3 regions of the Streptomyces sp. NPDC031225 genome follow, and region 3 is predicted to be linked to each of the others. Evidence: riboswitches for the same ligand, from Rfam matches in the RefSeq annotation. Region 3 holds a riboswitch; each other region holds the start of a gene.

Region 1 (3,202 bases), on a different contig from region 3:
TCGCGTTCTTCGTCGCCCCGGTCCTCGCGTTCATCGCCACCAAGCGGATCTGCCTCGGCCTCCAGCGCCGCGACAAGGACAAGGTGCTGCACGGCCGCGAGTCCGGCATCATCAAGCGCCTGCCGCACGGTGAGTTCGTCGAGATCCACGAGCCGCTCAGCCAGGAGCAGCTGCACACGCTCACGGCGCACGAGCAGTACGAGCCGGCTGCGATCGGCGCCACGGTCGACGAGAACGGCGTCGAGCGCAAGGTGAAGGGCTCCGAGAAGCTGCGCGCCAAGCTGAGCGAGGCGTACTACGGCGAGGAAGCCCAGATCGCCAAGCCGACCGTCGAGGAGTACAAGGAGATCACGAGCGGCCACGGCCACCACTGATCGCTGCCCTCGCCACACGAGGCAGAAGGGCCCCGTCCGATCACCGGACGGGGCCCTTCGCCGTGCACCGGGCTGGATAGGGTGGGGGCAGACTTTCCCCACGACATCTGGAGCGGCCCCATGAGCGCTGTGACCCCCGCTGGAGGCGACACCGCGGCGGGCCGTTCCTGGCCCGCCCTGCTCAACGGCCTGCTGGACGGCCGTGACCTGTCCGCCGACGACACCGCCTGGGCGATGGACCTGATCATGCGCGGCGAGGCGACGGACGCGCAGATCGCCGGCTTCGCGGTGGCGCTGCGGGCCAAGGGCGAGACCGTCGAGGAGATCACCGGGCTCGTCCGCACGATGTACGAGCACGCGAACGTCATTGAGGTGCCGGGACGGACCGTCGACATCGTCGGCACCGGCGGCGACGGCGCGAAGACGGTGAACATCTCCACGATGTCGTCGATCGTCATCGCCGGCACGGGCGCGAAGGTCGTCAAGCACGGCAACCGGGCCGCCTCCTCGGCGTCCGGCGCCTCGGACGTCCTGGAGAAGCTCGGCGTCAATCTGGAACTGACGCCGAAGCGGGTGGCCGAGGTGGCGGAGGAGGCCGGGATCACCTTCTGCTTCGCGATCAAGTTCCATCCGGCGCTGCGTCATGTGGCCGCCGCGCGAGGGCAGTTGGGGATCCGGACCACCTTCAACGCACTCGGCCCGCTGACCAACCCGGCCAGGGTGAAGGCACAGGCCGTGGGCGTCGCCGACCCCCGCCTGGCACCGCTCATCGCCGGTGTCCTGGCCGAGCGGGGCAACTCCTCCCTCGTCTTCCGCGGCGACGACGGCTTCGACGAGCTGACCACGACGTCCACGTCCCGGGTGTGGATCGTGCGCGACGGCAAGGTCACCGAGGAGAGCTTCGACCCGCGGGACGTCGGCATCGAGCTGGTCCCGGTGGAGGCGCTGCGGGGCGCGGACCCCTCCTACAACGCCGATGTGGCGCTGCGCCTGCTGGACGGCGAGACGGGCCCCGTACGGGATGCCGTACTGCTGAACTCGGCGGCCGCGCTGGTGGCCCTGGACCCCGGTACCGGGACGCTCGCCGAGCAGCTGCGGGCCGGGATGGACAGGGCCGCGGAGTCGGTCGACTCGGGCGCGGCGAAGCGGACGCTTGAGCGCTGGGTGGCCGCGAGCAACGCGTAGCAGGGCGTCGCGGTCCCGTAGTTCGGACACGGGTTGCGGGACCGCGATCACTTCCCGTAGGTTTTTGTGTCAGGTCATGAGTGACAGTCATGAGGCCCCGGCCGACTGTCCGGCAACCCTCCGTCCGTGGCGGGGTGCCCCGGGTGAAGACCAGGCCGTAGGCAGTGAGGTCTACGGCAAGCGCGGGCCCCTCTCGACACCAGGGGTCCTGGTCGTTCGAGGGAGTCTTCCGTGAGCAATCGAATGCGATAGGGCCGCCGAGCCCCGCCTCCGCGCACCCATCTCACCTTTCTCTTTTCACGGGAGTTCCCCCATGTCCGTCTCCACCGCTGCCCCCGTTCAGACCATTTGTGCCCAACTGCCCGTTCTGGGCCGGGATGTCACCGTCCCGCTCGTCACGGGCGGCGAGGTCACCTACGCGGCGCTCGACTACGCGGCCAGCGCCCCCGCACTCCAGCGCGTCTGGGACGACGTGGCGGCGTACGCGCCCTACTACGGCAGCGTGCACCGCGGTGCCGGCTACCTCTCCCAGCTGTCGACCGACCTCTTCGAGAACGCCCGCAGGACCGTCGCGGAGTTCCTCGACTGCCGGGACGACGACCAGCTGGTCTTCACCCGGTCGACCACCGACTCGCTCAACCTCCTCGCCGCCGCCCTGCCCGCCGACTGCCAGGTCTTCGTCTTCGAGACCGAGCACCACGCGAGCCTGCTGCCCTGGCAGGACGCCCGGGTCAGCTACCTCGACGCCCCGCGCACCCCGCGGCAGGCCGTCGAGACCCTGGAGAAGGCCCTCGCCGACCGGGACCCCCAGGGCCCGGCCCTGGTCTGCGTCACCGGCGCCTCCAACGTCACCGGCGAGCTGTGGCCGGTACGCGAGCTGGCCGCCGCCGCCCACGCGCACGGCGCCCGCATCGTCCTCGACGCCGCCCAGCTCGCCCCGCACCACCCGGTCTCCGTGCAGGACCTCGACGTCGACTGGATCGCGTTCTCCGGCCACAAGCTGTACGCCCCCTTCGGCTCCGGCGTCCTGGCCGGCCGCGCCGACTGGCTGCGGGCAGCCGACCCCTACCTCGCCGGCGGCGGGGCCAGCCGCAAGGTCACCCGGCGTGAGGACGGGGGAGTGGACGTGGAGTGGCACGAGAGCGCCGCCCGCCACGAGGCCGGCTCCCCGAACGTCATCGGCGCCTACTCCATCGCGTCGGCCTGCAAGGCGCTGACCGAAGCCGGCTTCGACAGCCTGGTGGCCCGCGAGCAGTACCTGATCGAGAAGGTCCGCCAGGGTCTCGCCGACGTACCCGAGGTCCGCGTCCTGTCCCTCTTCGGCGACGACGCCCCCCGCGTCGGCGTGATCTCCTTCGTCGTCGAGGGCTGGAACAGCTCCCACTTCGCCGCCGCCCTGTCCGCCGAGTACGGCATCGGCGTCCGCGACGGCCTCTTCTGCGCCCACCCCCTCCTGCGCACCCTCCTCGGCAGCGACCCGCAGGCCCAGGGCGAGTGCGGGGCCCCCGAGGCGGCGCCCGGCGAGAAGTCCCTCAACGCGATCCGGGTCAGCTTCGGCGCGGGCACGCCGGACGAGCACGTCGAGCGGTTTGTGCAGGCTGTGAAGGAACTGGTCGCGGACGGTGCGAAGTGGACGTACCGCA
Region 2 (3,202 bases), on a different contig from region 3:
ACGCCCACTGCCGCCGGAACTCCGCGTCGAAGACCGGCTCCAGCGGGGTCTGGTAGAGGAGGTGGTGGACGAACCACAGCACCGAGTTCGCGATGCCGTTGTACGCGTCGGCGTGCACGTCGGCCGGGATCGCGAGCATCCGGACGCCGTCCTCGCCCACCCCCTGCCGTACCGCCTCGCGGTCGCCGTCGGACAGTGCCGAGCACACCCACAGTGCGCCCGCGTCCGGCCCGATCGCCGACAGACCGGAGACGAGCCCGCCGCCGCCGCGTTTTGCGTTCAGCGAGCCGTCCTCGCCCATTTCGTACGAGACCGGGCCGCGATTGGACGCGACCAGCACCTGGTGAGCAGCGCCGTGCGTGGAAGCCATACGCCTCAACCTAGCCCGGTCCGGAACCGCTCAAACGTACGGTTGCGCTCAGTGGGGAGCCGTATACGGAACGCGTGCTCCGGTCACGCGACCTTCCGCTTCGCGTACTCCGCGATCTCCACCATCGGCGGCCGTTCCTCCGTGTCCACGGAGTACGTACGCGGTTCGAAGCCGTCCCGGCCCCGCTCGAACTGGGTGAGGGAGGGCCGGATCATATGGCCGCGGGCCAGCCGGAGCTGGGCGGTGCGGTAGATCGCGGCGGACATCCGGCCCAGGGCCTGGCCGTCCTGGTGGCGGTGCTTGCGCACACCGACGTCGACCTGGGCGAGGGCGTCCAGGCCCACCAGATGCAGGGCGTCGACCAGCATGCCGAGCTCGACGCCGTAGCCGACGGGGAACGGGAGCTGTTCCAGGAGGCTGCGGCGGGCCGCGTACTCGCCGCCCAGCGGCTGCACGAAACCGGCCAGCTGCGGCCAGTGCATGTTCAGCAGCGGGCGCGCCATGAGCTCGGTGACCCGGCCACCCTGTCCGGCGGCGCCGCCCAGGGGACGGTCGTACATGCCCTTGACCAGGTCGACCCCGGGATCGGTGAGCAGCGGACCGACGATGCCGGAGACGAAGTCCGAGGAGAACTCCTTCAGGTCGGCGTCGATGAAACAGACGATGTCCCCGCTGGTGGCGAGGAGGGAGCGCCACAGCACCTCGCCCTTGCCGGGCACGGCCGGGATGCGCGGGAGGATGTCGTCGCGGTGGACGACCCTCGCGCCGGCCGCGGCGGCCACCTCGGACGTGCGGTCCGTCGATCCCGAGTCGACGACGACGATCTCGTCGACCAGCGGAACCTGCTGCATGAGGTCGTGACGGATCACGGAGACGATGTCACCGACCGTCTCCTCCTCGTTGAGCGCGGGCAGAACAACGCTGACCGTGCGGCCCGTGCCCCGTTTCGCTGCCATGATCCTGTGGAGCGGGCGATCGGTCACGGACCAGGAACGGGTGGCCAGCCAGCGCTCGACTTCGTTCAGCACAGTGCGCGGCTCCTCTGCGTGCCCGCCGCGGAAGCGGCTGATGGATGTAGTCATCTCGCGGTTCGGACGACCCTCTCAACTGTCCAGGTCGTCGGTTACAGTCTTGAACAACGCGGATGACCATCGCATGTCCGGGATGGCCCGCCGTTCACAACTTCATACCGCTCATCCAGAGGGGCAGAGGGATACGGCCCGATGAAGCCCCGGCAACCCTCCAGTCGGTTCTCGTAGCGATCGTTGATGATCGTCCCGCGAGGCTCCCGATTCGGGAAGGTGCCAAATCCGTCTCACGGCGAAGTGCGTCGTGAGGAAGATGAGGAAAGGGCCTCGCCTCCATGGCTGCGCAGACTGTTGCAAGCACCACCGAAACCACCGTAGACCTCGGCCCCGCCGCGGCTCTCAGCTGCCGCGAGTGCGGTCACCGCGTGCCGCTCGGCCCGGTCTTCGCCTGCGAGGAGTGTTTCGGCCCGCTCGAGATCGCGTACGACTTCTCGGCCTACGAAACCGAGGAGCTCCGCAAGCAGATCGAGGCGGGACCCGCGAACATCTGGCGTTACGCACCGCTGCTGCCCGTCCCCGCGGACGTGGCGGACAAGCCCAACATCAACCCCGGCTGGACCCACCTCGTCAAGGCCGACAACCTCGCCCGCGAGCTCGGCGTCACCGGCGGCCTGTACATCAAGGACGACTCCGGCAACCCGACGCACTCCTTCAAGGACCGCGTCGTCGCCCAGGCCATCGAGGCCGCTCGCGCCTTCGGTTTCACCACCCTCTCCTGCTCCTCCACCGGCAACCTCGCCGGTGCGGTCGGCGCCGCCGCGGCGCGGGCAGGCTTCCGCTCCTGCGTGTTCATCCCGCACGACCTGGAGCAGGGCAAGGTCGTCATGGCCGCGATCTACGGCGGCGAGCTCGTCGGCATCGAGGGCAACTACGACGACGTGAACCGCTTCTGCTCCGAACTGATCGGCGACCCGGCCGGCGAGGGCTGGGGCTTCGTCAACGTCAACCTGCGGCCGTACTACGCGGAGGGGTCCAAGACCCTGGCGTACGAGATCTGCGAGCAGCTCGGGTGGCGGCTGCCCGACCAGCTCGTGGTCCCCATCGCCTCCGGCTCGCAGCTCACCAAGATCGACAAGGGGCTCCAGGAGCTGATCAAGCTCGGGCTCGTCGAGGACCGGCCGTACAAGATCTTCGGCGCGCAGGCCGAGGGATGCTCGCCGGTGTCCGTCGCGTACAAGGCGGGCCACGACGTCGTACGGCCGCAGAAGCCCAACACCATCGCCAAGTCCCTCGCCATCGGGAACCCGGCGGACGGCCCCTACGTGCTGGACATCGCGCGCCGCACCGGCGGTGCGGTGGAGGACGTGAACGACGAGCAGGTCGTGGACGCGATCAAGCTGCTGGCGCGGACCGAGGGCATCTTCGCGGAGACGGCCGGTGGCGTGACCGTGGGTGTGACGAAGAAGCTGATCGAGAACGGTCTGCTGGATCCCTCGCTGACGACTGTCGTGCTGAACACCGGTGACGGTCTGAAGACGCTGGACGCGGTCGCGGGTACGGGGCTCACCGCCACGATCCGTCCCAACCTGGACTCGTTCCGCGAGGCTGGTCTCGCGTAGTCGCGTAGTCGCGTCGTCGCACAGTCGTGCAGTTCCCCGCGCCCCTGGGTGCGCCACCTGACCGGAGGTCTAGAGCATGAGTGTTTCCGTCCGTATCCCCACCATCCTGCGCACCTACACCGGCGGACAGGCCGAGGTCCAGGCCGAGGGTGCGACCCTCGCCGAGGTCATCGCGGATCTGGAGA
Region 3 (3,202 bases):
CCGCTCCCGACCTCGTTCCGTGCCCGCACGGCACACCCCCGCCGTCACGCACGGGGACGGCCGTCTGTTCCCGCCCGACGACGCTTCCGCCGCGCGTACGTCTGCGCACCGACACCCCGGGGAGACCCATGACCGTCACACCGCTCGCCCACGTCCCCACCACCCACCCGGCCCCCGCCTTCCGCGGCCGGATCGGCCAGGACGCGCGCAGTGGCCACTACGCCGTGCCGCTGCGCTACCGGCTCCATCTGGCCGCCGCCTGTGCCGACGGCCTGCGCATCGCCGTCGTGCACAGCCTGCTCGGACTCGACGACGTCTGTCCCGTGACCTTCCTGGACCCGGTCCCCGACTGTCCCGACGGGGGACACTCCGCACTGCGCCCGCTCTACGAGGCCAGCGCGCACCGGTACACCGGAGCGGCCGTCGCGCCGGTGCTCAGCGACGCCTGGTCGGGACGGATCGTCAGCACCCACGCCCCCGACATCACCCGTGACCTGGCCCGGCACTTCGGCGGCGGCCGCCCGGCGCTGTACCCGTGCGGGGCGGAGTCGGAGACCGAGGCCGTCGAGCGGATGTGTGCGGGCATCGGGCGGTCCGCCCAGCACGCCGGGTCCGCGGGCGGCGACGAGGACGAGCGTGCCGCCGCGCTGGAGCAACTGCTGGACTCCCTGGGCTCGTTGGAGCGCTGGCTCACGGGGCGGGAGTACCTGATCCGGGATCACGTCACCGCCGCCGACGTCGAGTTGTGGGTCACCCTGGTCCAGCTCGACACCGTGCACCGCGACCACCTGGACGCCGCCGCGGTGCAGCGCATCGCCGGCCACCCCACCCTGTGGGCGTACGCCCGCCGCCTGGCCGCGCACCCGGCCTTCGGCACCCACCTCGACCTCGACGGCATCGCCCGCCGCCACCACGCCCGGTGCCGGGGCCTGGAGGCCGCCGGAGCCGCCGTGCAGATCCTGGACTGGGCGGCGCACACCGGCCGCACGTCCTGACCGGTTCGGCTGACGGACCCGTTTCAACTGACGGACCAGCATTGACATTCGTTCGGGCATTTGTCTTAACTACGGCTCAGAACGGTCATGAGTGTCAGCGACAAGCCCTGGCTTGCTGACCGGCAACCCTCGCTCCGCGGTGGGGTGCCCCAGGTGACGACCGGACCGGATCACGTTTCGGTAAGCGCGAGGGCCCGAAGGGCCGGAAGAGCACGGTGACGGACATGTACGCAGCCTCCAGGACGGCCACGCGCCGCTCCCAGAGCTGCGTACAGCCGTACACTGACGTGCTCGTGGCCGACCGGAGCGTCGATCTCCTCCGAGTCAGCAGCGCACTGTGTACCGCACCGGGCCGTGCCCGCTGTCAGGGCTGACGTTCTTCCTCCGCAGCCCCCGCGTTCCTGACGAACACCGCGCCGCTCGCCGTGTGCCGTCACCCGCCCAGCCCCGGTGCCCGCGCGTCCGCGTCCTACCCCCGTAGTACGCCGTGTCCGCCGCGCCTCCGGGGCACCCCGACTCCGCCGGAGCCCCCGCATGAGTGAACCCCCGGGCGCCGCCGTCTCCGTCACGGAGGCGCCGCCGCAGACCGACACCCCGTCACAACCCCTCGCCGCACAGCGGGTTCTGCCGCTCCGGCGGCCGGGACGCTGGATCGCCACCGCCGTAGTCCTGGTCCTGGCGGCCCAGTTCGTCCACGGCCTGGCGACCAACCCCTTCTACCAGTGGGACCGGTTCGGCTACTGGTTCCTGCGGCCGACCGTCCTCGACGGGCTCCTCATCACCCTCGAAGTCACCGCCTACAGCGCGGTGCTGGGGCTCCTGGGCGGAGTCCTGCTTGCTCTGGCCAGGCTCTCCAGGAGCCCGGTGCTGCGCGCGGTGAGCTGGACCTACGTCTGGGCGCTGCGCTCGATACCGCTGATCGTGCTCCTGCTGTTCCTCTACAACTTCTCCGCCCTGTACAGGACGTTGAGTGTCGGCGTCCCCTTCGGGCCGGCCTTCTTCTCCTTCGACGAGTCCAGGCTCGCCACCGACATGGTCATCGCGGTGATCGGCCTCAGCCTCAACGAGGCGGCGTACGCGGCGGAAGTCGTCCGCGGCGGCATCCTCTCGGTCGACCAGGGCCAGCACGAAGCGGCCGCCGCGCTGGGCCTGCCGAAGGGCTACCAGTTCCGCAGGATCGTCCTCCCGCAGGCGCTGCGCTCCATCACCCCGAACTACGTCAACCAGCTCATCGGCCTCATCAAGAGCACCTCGCTGGTCTTCTACGTCTCCCTGCTCGACCTGTTCGGCACCGTGCAGTCCATGGGCTCCACCTATCCCGGCGACATCGTGCCCCTGCTGCTGGTCGCCACCGTCTGGTACCTGATCCTGACCAGCGCCGTCTCCGTCGTCCAGTTCTACGTCGAGCGGTACTACGCCCGGGGCGCCACGCGCTCCCTGCCACCGACCCCGCTCCAGAAGCTACGGGCCGGCGTCACCGGTCTCGGGGCCCGCATCCGCAGGGAGACCGCCGTATGACCGTCACCGACATCACGCCCGTCGCGCTCGAAGTGCACGGCGTGCACAAGTGGTACGGCACGCACCGCGTCCTGGACGGTGTCGACCTCACCGTTCGCCCCGGCGAGGTCACCGTGATCCTCGGCCCGTCCGGCTCCGGGAAGTCCACCCTGCTGCGGGTCATCAACCACCTGGAGAAACCGGAGATCGGCCACGTCAGCGTCAACGACGAGCTGATCGGCGTCCGTCGGCAGGGCGACCGCCTCAAGGAGCTCAGCGAACGCGCGATCCTGACCCAGCGCAGCCGCATCGGGTTCGTCTTCCAGAACTTCAACCTCTTCCCGCACCTGACCGTGCTCGACAACGTGGCAGCCGCCCCGGTGGCGACCGGGAAGCTCGCCAGGGCGGCGGCCCAGGAACTGGCCCGCGAACTCCTCGACAGGGTCGGCCTCGCCGACAAGGCCAACGCCTACCCACGCCAGTTGTCGGGCGGCCAGCAGCAGCGCGTGGCCATCGCCCGGGCCCTCGCCCTGCGCCCCGGCGTGATCCTCTTCGACGAGCCGACCTCGGCCCTCGATCCCGAACTCGTCGGTGAAGTCCTCGCGGTCATCAAGGACCTGGCCACCAGCGGCACCACCCTCGTCATCGTCACCCACGAGATCGGCTTCGCCCGCGAGATCGCCGACCGGGTCGTCTTCATCGACGGCGGC

The links. A riboswitch is a leader RNA that binds a small molecule or an ion and turns the genes downstream of it on or off. The one in region 3 is predicted to bind S-adenosylmethionine.
Region 1: linked by a shared signal. The riboswitch ahead of ACZ48Z_RS38445 (aminotransferase class V-fold PLP-dependent enzyme) and the one ahead of ACZ48Z_RS10725 (amino acid ABC transporter permease) in region 3 are both predicted to bind S-adenosylmethionine.
Region 2: linked by a shared signal. The riboswitch ahead of thrC (threonine synthase) and the one ahead of ACZ48Z_RS10725 (amino acid ABC transporter permease) in region 3 are both predicted to bind S-adenosylmethionine.

The regions. Positions count from the first base shown of each region.
Region 1 covers NZ_JBVIHJ010000031.1:16,529-19,730, reverse strand. The annotation lists gene qcrB (cytochrome bc1 complex cytochrome b subunit) at 1-374, shown strand, start outside; gene trpD (anthranilate phosphoribosyltransferase) at 495-1,559, shown strand; SAM riboswitch class IV at 1,632-1,748, shown strand; gene ACZ48Z_RS38445 (aminotransferase class V-fold PLP-dependent enzyme) at 1,873-3,202, shown strand, end outside.
Region 2 covers NZ_JBVIHJ010000007.1:247,315-250,516, reverse strand. The annotation lists gene ACZ48Z_RS14775 (alpha,alpha-trehalose-phosphate synthase (UDP-forming)) at 1-370, opposite strand, end outside; gene ACZ48Z_RS14770 (glucosyl-3-phosphoglycerate synthase) at 454-1,398, opposite strand; SAM riboswitch class I at 1,561-1,718, shown strand; gene thrC (threonine synthase) at 1,734-3,017, shown strand; gene ACZ48Z_RS14760 (MoaD/ThiS family protein) at 3,094-3,202, shown strand, end outside.
Region 3 covers NZ_JBVIHJ010000005.1:237,937-241,138, reverse strand. The annotation lists gene ACZ48Z_RS10730 (glutathione S-transferase C-terminal domain-containing protein) at 129-995, shown strand; SAM riboswitch class IV at 1,079-1,188, shown strand; gene ACZ48Z_RS10725 (amino acid ABC transporter permease) at 1,530-2,513, shown strand; gene ACZ48Z_RS10720 (amino acid ABC transporter ATP-binding protein) at 2,510-3,202, shown strand, end outside.